DNA from 2 places in the Streptomyces sp. NPDC047043 genome. Region 1 is predicted to be linked to the other one. Evidence: predicted binding sites of a transcription regulator. Region 1 holds the regulator's gene; the other holds the start of a gene.

Region 1 (5,067 bases):
ACGACCAGCGCGTGCTCGCTCGTCACCGACTCCGCGATGCGCCACTCCTTCGTGCCGGGGACGAGGTGGTCCACCAGGACGCCGAGGCGGGCGTCCGGGCCGGGCGCGAAGTCGGCCACGATCGAGGGCAGGTCGTCCACGCCCTCCAGGTACTCCACGACCACGCCCTCGATGCGCAGGTCGTCGCCCCAGACCCGCTCGACGAGTTCGGCGTCGTGCCGCCCCTCGACATAGATGCGCCCGGCGCGAGCCACGCGCGCGCGTGCGCCGGGGACGGCCACCGAACCGGATGCCGTACGGGTGGGGCGGACAGGGCCCGAGGACGGGCGTACGAGCGTCACCACCCTGCCCTCCAGCAGGAACCCCCGCGGCTCCATCGGGAACACCCGGTGCTTGCCGAAGCGGTCCTCCAGCGTCACCGTGCCCGCCTCGCAGCGGATCACCGCCCCGCAGAAACCGGTGCCGGGCTCCTCGACCACCAGACCGGGCTCGGCCGGGACTTCGGGGACCGGCTTGGGCTTCTTCCACGGCGGGGTCAGATCGGCGGAGTACTGGCGCATTCGGATGACGATAGGAGAAGCCCGCCCCTCACGTCGTACAGATCACGGAGACACGCCGAAACGGGCCGCCAGCTCGTCCCGCTGCCGTCTCACGAACCCCGCGTCCACCACCGCTCCGTGACCGGGCACGTACAGCGCGTCCTCGCCACCCAGGTCCAGGAGCCGGTCCAGCGCGGCCGGCCAGTGCGACGGTACGGCGTCCGGGCCCGCCTGCGGTTCGCCGGACTCCTCCACCAGATCGCCGCAGAACACGACCTCCGGGGTGCCGGGGACGAGCACGACGAGATCGTGCGCCGTGTGGCCCGGGCCCACGTTCGCCAGCAGCACCTGCCGGCCGCCGCCCAGATCGAGCGTCCACTCGCCGGAGACGTGATGGCGCGGGGGCGTCAGCGCGTCCACGGCCTCCTCCGCCACATCCGCGTCCAGACCGTTGCCCACCGCGTCCGCCCGCAGTTCCTCGCGCGCGTGCCGGGCCTCGAACACCGCGTCCATGCCCACCGCCCCGTACACCTCCGTGCCCGCGAACGCCGCTGCCCCGAAGACATGGTCGAAGTGGGGATGCGTGAGCGCGAGATGAGTCACACGGTGACCGGCGAGCTCCTGCGCCTGAGTACGCACCCGTGCGCCCTCCGCGAGGCTCGACCCCGCGTCGATCAAGAGCGCCGTGCCCTCCCCGACGACCAGCCCCGCCGTGCAGTCCCACCCGGGCAGACGGCACCGCCCGACCCCCGCCGCCAGCCGCTCCCACCCCAGCTCTTCCCAAGTCACCGTCATACCGCGACGCTAGCTGTACGACCCCGTCAACGGGGGCCGACCTTGCCCCGGGTGTACCCCACAGCCGTACACTGGGCCGGGGAACGCTGGCACTCGGACGGACAGAGTGCCAGGCGGAGCGCCTAGGGGACGACTTCTGGAGGTGTGCGCGATGCTGAGTGAACGACGGCTCCAGGTCCTGCGCGCCATCGTCCAGGACTACGTCGGCACCGAGGAGCCGGTCGGGTCGAAGGCCCTGACCGAGCGGCACAGCCTCGGGGTGTCCCCGGCGACGGTCCGCAACGACATGGCGGCCCTGGAGGACGAGGGATACATCGCCCAGCCGCACACCAGCGCCGGGCGCATCCCGACCGACAAGGGCTACCGGCTGTTCGTCGACAAGCTCGCCGGCGTCAAGCCGATGAGCCCGCCCGAGCGCCGGGCCATCCAGAACTTCCTCGACGGCGCCGTCGACCTCGACGACGTCGTGGCCCGCACGGTGCGGCTGCTCGCGCAGCTCACGCGGCAGGTCGCCGTCGTCCAGTACCCCTCGCTGACCCGCTCGACCGTGCGGCACGTGGAGCTGCTCTCGCTCGCCCCCGCGCGCGTGATGCTCGTGCTGATCACCGACACCGGCCGGGTCGAGCAGCGCATGGTCGACTGCCCGGCCCCCTTCGGCGAGGCCTCGCTCGCGGACCTGCGGGCGCGGCTCAACAGCCGGGTCGCGGGCCGCCGTTTCACGGACGTTCCGCGGCTGGTCGAGGACCTGCCCGAGGGCTTCGACGTGGAGGACCGGGGTACGGTCTCGACAGTGCTCTCCACTCTCCTGGAGACACTCGTCGAGGAGAACGAGGAGCGGCTGATGATCGGCGGCACCGCCAATCTGACCCGCTTCGGACATGACTTCCCCCTCACCATCCGCCCCGTCCTGGAGGCGCTCGAGGAGCAGGTCGTGCTCCTCAAGTTGCTTGGCGAGGCGGGGGATTCGGGCATGACGGTGCGCATCGGGCACGAGAACGCCTATGAGGGACTCAACTCCACTTCTGTGGTGTCGGTCGGCTACGGTTCGGGCGGCGAGGCAGTCGCCAAGCTCGGCGTGGTCGGACCGACCCGCATGGATTACCCGGGAACGATGGGAGCGGTACGCGCAGTGGCACGGTACGTCGGACAGATCCTGGCGGAGTCGTAAGTGGCCACGGACTACTACGCCGTTCTCGGCGTGCGCCGCGACGCGTCGCAGGAAGAGATCAAGAAGGCCTTCCGGCGGCTCGCGCGCGAGCTGCACCCGGACGTCAACCCGGACCCGAAGACCCAGGAGCGGTTCAAGGAGATCAACGCCGCTTACGAGGTGCTCTCCGACCCGCAGAAGAAGCAGGTCTACGACCTCGGCGGCGACCCGCTGTCCCAGGCGGGCGGCGGTGGCGCGGGCGGCTTCGGGGCCGGTGGCTTCGGGAACTTCTCGGACATCATGGACGCGTTCTTCGGTACGGCGTCGCAGCGGGGCCCGCGGTCGCGCACGCGCCGGGGCCAGGACGCGATGATCCGGCTGGAGATCGAGCTCGACGAGGCGGCCTTCGGTACGACGAAGGACATCCAGGTCGACACGGCGATCGTCTGCTCCACCTGCAACGGTGAGGGCGCGGCGCCGGGCACCTCCGCCCAGACGTGTGACATGTGCCGCGGCCGCGGTGAGGTGTCGCAGGTGACGCGGTCCTTCCTGGGCCAGGTCATGACCTCGCGTCCGTGCCCTCAGTGCCAGGGCTTCGGCACCGTGGTCCCGACGCCGTGCCCCGAGTGCGCGGGCGACGGCCGCGTTCGGTCCCGTCGTACCCTCACGGTCAAGATCCCGGCCGGTGTCGACAACGGCACCCGCATCCAGCTCGCCGGCGAGGGCGAGGTCGGCCCCGGTGGCGGGCCCGCCGGTGACCTGTACGTCGAGATCCACGAGCTGCCGCACTCGACGTTCCAGCGGCGCGGCGACGACCTGCACTGCACGGTGACGATCCCGATGACGGCGGCGTCCCTCGGCACCAAGGTCCCGCTGGAGACGCTGGACGGCATGGAGGAGGTCGACATCCGGCCCGGCACCCAGTCCGGCCAGTCGATCCCGCTGCACGGCCGGGGCGTCACGCACCTGCGCGGCGGCGGCCGTGGCGACCTGATCGTCCATGTCGAGGTCCAGACCCCGACGAAGCTCGACCCCGAGCAGGAGCGGTTGCTGCGAGAGCTGGCCAAGCTGCGCGGTGAGGAGCGTCCCCAGGGACAGTTCCAGCCCGGGCAGCAAGGGCTGTTCTCGCGGCTCAAGGACGCCTTCAACGGGCGCTGACGCGAGCCGTGAAAGGTCGCTGAATCGCGTTCATTCCTGAGGCACGTGCCAAGGGGACGGCCGGATTCGGACTTGTTCGGAGGACGTGACAACATGCCGTCATGTCCTCCGCGCTGACCGATCTCTTCCCTCATCCGATCGTGCAGGCCCCCATGGCGGGCGGTGTCTCCGTGCCGCATCTGGCCGCCGCCGTGTGCGAGGCCGGCGGGCTCGGGTTCCTCGCCGCCGGGTACAAGACGGCCGACGGCATGTATCAGGAGATCAAACAGCTCCGGGGGATCACGAGCCGCCCCTTCGGCGTGAACCTGTTCATGCCGCAGCCCGAGTACGCCGACCCCGGCGCCGTCGAGATCTACTCCCACCAGCTGGCCGGCGAGGCCGCCTGGTACGAGGCCGAGCTCGGCGACCCGGACAGCGGCCGGGACGACGGCTACGACGCCAAGCTCGCCGTGCTCCTGGACAACCCGGTGCCGGTGGTCTCCTTCCACTTCGGCGTGCCGAGCCGCGAGATCCTCGAGGCCCTGCGCGGTGCCGGAACCTTCACCCTGGTCACCGCGACCACCGCCGAGGAGGCCCTCGCCGTGCAGCGGGCCGGCGCCGACGCGGTGATCGCGCAGGGCGTCGAGGCCGGCGGCCACCAGGGCACGCACCGTGACCTCCCGGAGAACGACGGCTCCGGCATCGGGCTGCTCTCCCTGATCGCCCAGGTCCGCGAGACCGTGACCATCCCGATCGTCGCCGCGGGCGGCATCATGCGCGGCGGCCAGATCGCCGCGGCCCTTGCGGCGGGCGCGAGCGCGGCCCAGCTCGGCACGGCGTTCCTCGCGACGCCGGAGTCCGGTGCCAACGCCGTCCACAAGCAGGCGCTGACCAACCCCCTTTTCACGCGTACGGAGTTGACGCGCGCGTTCTCCGGCCGCCCGGCCCGCGGGCTGGTCAACCGCTTCATGCGCGAGCACGGCCCCTATGCCCCGGCCGCCTACCCCGAGGTCCACCACATCACCTCGCCGATCCGCAAGAAGGCCGCCGCGTCCGGCGACGCGCAGGGCATGGCGCTGTGGGCAGGCCAGGGCCACCGTATGGCCCGCGAGCTGGCCGCCGGGCGGCTGGTCGAGGTGCTGGCCGCCGAAATCGACGCCGCGAAGACAGCGTTGTCCGCCAAGGGCGACCTGCGATGACGGCGCCGGTGTTCGTCGTCGAGCAACTCGCAGGCACCGGAGGGCAGTTCGTCCTCGACGGCCCCGAGGGGCGGCACGCGGTCTCCGTGAAGCGGCTGCAGCCGGGCGAGGCGGTCGTCCTCACCGACGGCGCGGGACGCTACGCCGAGTGCGAGGTGATCGCCGCCGAGGGCAAGGACCGGCTGATCGTCCATGTGACCTCGGTGTCCGAGGATCCGGAGCCCGCGCCCCGTATCACCGTCGTCCAGGC
Region 2 (5,067 bases), on a different contig from region 1:
CCCGACAGCCATGATCGCCCGAGCCGTGTCGGGATCCGTGACCCGCGCCAAGTTCCGCTCCAGCCCGGCCACTTCCTCCGGAAGGAGCTCGACCCCACCCGGCGGGATCCAAAGAGCGGCGGCCTCGGCGTCGGGCGTCACGAACGTCCACGGATACCGCAGGGCGGAGGTCACGTAGACCCGCCACATGACGGCTGCCTGGGCGGCCCGCCGCCGCTCGTCGGGGAACGCGGACCCCCACACCGGATCGTGGAAGAAGGCGCTGGTGAAAGTGGAGACGATGGAGTCGATGTCAGCGGGAGAGGCGAGACGGGCGGAGACGTGAGGCATGGCCTCACAGTACGCATTCATCCAACCCGCCCGGCACCCTCCAGCCCGTCCGGGGATACCCCCTCTGGGGGAGTTTGAGGACGAGGCCGAAGGCCGATGGGGGGCCGGGGGCGCAGCCCCCAGGGACAGCAACCCCCACCGCCCCGCACAATTTTCAGCTCAGCGAGCGCAGCGCTGCCGCGTCATACGGCGCCAGCTCATCCACCCGCCCCGCAAGAACCTTCGCCGCCCACTCCGGATCCTGCAGCAGCGCCCGACCGATCGCGACCATGTCGAACTCATCCGCCTCCAGCCGGTCGAGAAGGTTGTCGATGCCCTTGACCGGCGCCCCTTCGCCCTGGAAGCCCTTGAGGAAGTCACCGTCGAGGCCGACCGAGCCGACGGTGATGACCGGCTTGCCGGTGAGCTTCTTGGTCCACCCGGCCAGGTTCAGGTCCGAACCGTCGAACTCCGGCAGCCAGTAACGGCGGGTGGAGGCGTGGAAGACGTCGACACCGGCGGCGGCCAGCGGCGTGAGGATCGCCTCCAGCTCCTCCGGGGTCTCGGCGAGCCGCGCGGTGTACTCCTGCTGCTTCCACTGCGAGTAACGGAAGATGATCGGGAACTCGGGAGACACCGCCTCACGGACCGCCGCGACGATCTCCGCCGCGAACGTGACGCGGCCGACGGCGTCACCACCGTAGGCATCCGTACGGCGATTCGTGCCCGCCCACAGGAACTGGTCGAGGAGGTAGCCGTGGGCGCCGTGCAGCTCCACGCCGTCGAAGCCGATGCGCTCGGCGGCGGCAGCGGCCTCCGCAAACGCGCCGATGACGTCGTCCACGTCCTGCTGGGTCATCGCCTTGCCGGTCGGCTCGGCGCCCGCGTTCACCAGGCCGGAGGGGCCGACGGCGGGGGCGTCGGCGTACGGCGCCTGTCCCTGCTCGCGGACCATGCCGATGTGCCACAGCTGCGGGACGATCGTGCCGCCCGCCGCGTGCACGTCCTCGGCGACCTTGGCCCAGCCCGCGAGCTGCTCCTCACCGTGGAAGCGCGGTACGCGGTCGCTGTTGCCGGCCGAGTCATGGCCGACGTACGTGCCCTCGGTGACGATCAGCCCGACACCGGCGGCAGCACGGCGCGCGTAGTAGGAGCGCACGTCCTCGCCGGGGACGCCGCCCGGGGAGAACATCCGGGTCATCGGCGCCATCACGATGCGGTTCGGGACGGTGAGACCGCCGAGCGTGATCGGGCGGGACAGGATCTGGGCCGCTCGGGAGGCGGGCGTGGTGACGGTCACCTGGGGGACTCCTCATGAAGGCAGTGTTAACCGGGGGGTATGTGCACACGCATTGTTGCACCTTCTTAAGCAACCGCCTATGCGCTGCCTCACATGCCGGGCCGGACACGCCCGAGGGCGGCACCCCCCGTCTGTGACAGACAGGAAGTGCCGCCCTCGGTAAGGACGTTGATCAACCGAACCGGTCGATCAGAAGTCCATGTCACCGCCCGGCATACCGCCACCGGCGGGCGCGGCGGCCTTCTCCGGCTTGTCGGCGATGACGGCCTCGGTGGTGAGGAAGAGCGCGGCGATGGAGGCGGCGTTCTGCAGGGCAGAGCGCGTGACCTTCGCCGGGTCGATGATGCCTTCCTTGACCAGGTCGACGTACTCGCCGGTCGCGGCGTTCAGGCCGTGGCCCGGGGTCAGGTTGCGCACCTTCTCCACCACGACACCGCCCTCGAGGCCGGCGTTGACGGCGATCTGCTTCAGCGGGGCCTCGAGCGCGAGCTTCACGGCCTGGGCGCCGGTCGCCTCGTCACCCTCGAGGTCCAGCTTCTCGAAGACGGTGGACGCCTGGATGAGCGCGACGCCACCACCGGCGACGATGCCCTCCTCGACGGCGGCCTTCGCGTTGCGGACGGCGTCCTCGATGCGGTGCTTGCGCTCCTTGAGCTCCACCTCGGTGGCGGCACCGGCCTTGATGACCGCGACACCGCCGGCGAGCTTCGCCAGGCGCTCCTGCAGCTTCTCGCGGTCGTAGTCCGAGTCGCTGTTCTCGATCTCGGCGCGGATCTGGTTCACCCGGCCGGCGACCTGGTCCGAGGAGCCGGCACCGTCGACGATGGTGGTCTCGTCCTTGGTGATGACGACCTTGCGGGCCTTGCCCAGGAGGTCCAGGGAGGTGTTCTCGAGCTTGAGACCGACCTCCTCGGAGATGACCTCGCCGCCGGTGAGGATGGCGATGTCGTTGAGCATGGCCTTGCGGCGGTCGCCGAAGCCCGGGGCCTTGACGGCGACGGACTTGAAGGTGCCGCGGATCTTGTTGACGACCAGGGTCGACAGGGCCTCGCCCTCGACGTCCTCGGCGATGATCAGCAGCGGCTTGCCCGACTGCATGACCTTCTCCAGCAGCGGGAGCAGGTCCTTGACCGAGGAGATCTTGGAGTTGGCGATCAGGATGTACGGGTCGTCGAGGACGGCCTCCATACGCTCCATGTCGGTGGCGAAGTACGCCGAGATGTAGCCCTTGTCGAAGCGCATACCCTCGGTGAGCTCCAGCTCCAGACCGAAGGTCTGGGACTCCTCGACGGTGATGACGCCTTCCTTGCCGACCTTGTCCATGGCCTCGGCGATGAGCTCGCCGATCTGGGTGTCGGCGGCGGAGATGGAGGCCGTGGAAGCGATCTGCTCCTTGGTCTCGACATCCTTCGCCTGCTCGAGCAGGGCACCGGAGACGGCCTCGACGGCCTTCTCGATACCGCGCTTGAGGGCCATCGGGTTGGCGCCGGCGGCTACGTTGCGCAGGCCTTCCTTCACGAGGGCCTGGGCGAGAACGGTCGCGGTGGTCGTACCGTCACCGGCGACGTCGTCCGTCTTCTTGGCGACTTCCTTGACCAGCTCGGCGCCGATCTTCTCGTACGGGTCCTCGAGCTCGATCTCCTTGGCGATGGACACACCATCGTTGGTGATCGTGGGGGCGCCCCACTTCTTCTCGAGGACGACGTTGCGGCCCTTGGGGCCGAGCGTCACCTTCACGGCGTCCGCGAGCTGGTTCATGCCGCGCTCGAGGCCGCGCCGCGCCTCCTCGTCGAACGCGATGATCTTGGCCATGTGAAGTGGTCCCTCCAGGACTGGGGGTGATTCCTTCGGACCGCGCCCGCGCCCGCGACGGACGGCTCGCACACCTCGTGGTTCCTTGCCCCACCCGGCCTGCGGGCCTCACCGACCCGGTCCTTCTTTGTCACTCTCACCTTCAGAGTGCTAACGCCAATGATTAGCACTCGCCCCTCCCGAGTGCAAGGTGCGCCCGCGGAGCGGGCTCGTTGAGGGGTGGTGGTCGGGCGACGGGTGGGCGCAAGCGCCCCTCACGGGCCGGGCCCACCCCCGGGCTCGGCTCCCAACCCGCCCCCGGACATGCCGAGGGGCCCGCACCTGCTGGTGCGGGCCCCTCGAAGAAGAACGTCGCTGCAGTTAACCCGGCGCGTGCTTCAGCTGGTCGCCAGACGGACCATGTCCGCCTGCGGCCCCTTCTGGCCCTGCGAGATCTCGAAATCGACCCGCTGACCCTCTTCCAGGGTGCGGTAGCCGTCCATCTGAATCGCGCTGTAGTGGACGAAAACATCCGCACCACCGTCGACCGCGATGAAGCCGTACCCCTTCTCCGCGTTGAACCACTTGACGGTGCCCTGAGCCATGCCTAACTCCCCTATTACTGGCCCTTGCACAGATCCACACTTCGCGGATCCGGGTCAGACCTCACCCCCCACGGTTGGGGGCGTGCGCCGGAACGCGTCGACCGCGGCTGAATGTATCTGCCCAACTGCCGTCTGCAACAGGTCAATCGGACGAGAATTCCGGGCAAGACCGGTCGGGAATTTACGGAGAATTCGCCTGAATTCAGGGCAAGTCGGGCCCCATAAAAGGAGCATAAGACGCAAAAGACCTGCACACTTTGGCTGCTTCTCATCGCATCCGAAGTCAGTACTCATATGCATCCGGCATGCAGAAAGCAGCAGGTTCCCCAACTGTACCGTGCTCAACCATGCAGAATTGCCCCCTCCGCTTCTCTCACGGAGGGGGCAATTCAGTGAACTCTTGGTAACCGGCGTTACCGACGGTAATAATCGGGGCGGCCGGTACGCTCCGTCAGCCTCCGGCGACGGCCGGGATGATCGAGACGCCCGCACCGTCCGGAGTCGCCGTCTCCAGCCCCTGCTCGAACCGCACGTCGTCGTCGTTCACGTACACATTGACGAAGCGGCGAAGCTTCCCCTGGTCGTCGAGAACCCGGGCAGCGATCCCGGTGTGGTTCTTCTCCAGGTCGGCAATGACCTCGGCGAGGGTGCCACCCTCGGCGGTCACCTCGGCCTGGCCACCGGTGTAGGTACGCAGGATGGTGGGGATGCGGACGTTGACGCTCACGATGGAACCTCCGGGTCAGGTATCGGGCTTTCGGGGGCGCGGGGCTGTGTTGAATGTGCGGCTACCGCCACGTGGGCGCGACCAGCCCCCACCGGCCCGCAGACGAAAACGACTAGGCGAGCCCAGCCTCACGGAACGAGTCCAGGTTGGGGCGGATGGTCGCCGTAAGCCCAGTGCCGGCCACCGCGTCCAGCGTCTTGAGCCCATCGCCGGTGTTCAGCACGACCGTGGTCAGCGTCGGATCCAGCAGACCGTTCTCGATCAGCTTCTTCGTCACGCCGACGGTCACACCCCCGGCGGTCTCCGCGAAGATGCCCTCGGTCCGCGCAAGCAGC

The links. The regulator HrcA, encoded in region 1, represses chaperone genes, less so after heat shock. The targets are predictions, from matches to a motif close to TTNGCACTCNGNNNNNCNGAGTGCNAA.
Region 2: groL (chaperonin GroEL) is a predicted target of HrcA. The motif match lies at 3,585-3,611, and genes of this name have one in related genera.

What each region holds. Positions count from the first base shown of each region.
Region 1 covers NZ_JBEYVO010000018.1:158,138-163,204, reverse strand. Annotated here, with positions in the region: gene ABZ880_RS27795 (DUF3097 domain-containing protein) at 1-560, opposite strand, end outside; gene ABZ880_RS27790 (MBL fold metallo-hydrolase) at 603-1,334, opposite strand; gene hrcA (heat-inducible transcriptional repressor HrcA) at 1,486-2,502, shown strand; gene dnaJ (molecular chaperone DnaJ) at 2,503-3,639, shown strand; gene ABZ880_RS27775 (nitronate monooxygenase) at 3,741-4,817, shown strand; gene ABZ880_RS27770 (16S rRNA (uracil(1498)-N(3))-methyltransferase) at 4,814-5,067, shown strand, end outside.
Region 2 covers NZ_JBEYVO010000042.1:87,351-92,417, forward strand. Annotated here, with positions in the region: gene ABZ880_RS46375 (GNAT family N-acetyltransferase) at 1-330, opposite strand, end outside; gene ABZ880_RS46380 (NADH:flavin oxidoreductase) at 485-1,609, opposite strand; gene groL (chaperonin GroEL) at 1,799-3,421, opposite strand; gene ABZ880_RS46390 (cold-shock protein) at 3,799-4,005, opposite strand; gene ABZ880_RS46395 (MoaD/ThiS family protein) at 4,457-4,732, opposite strand; gene thrC (threonine synthase) at 4,845-5,067, opposite strand, start outside.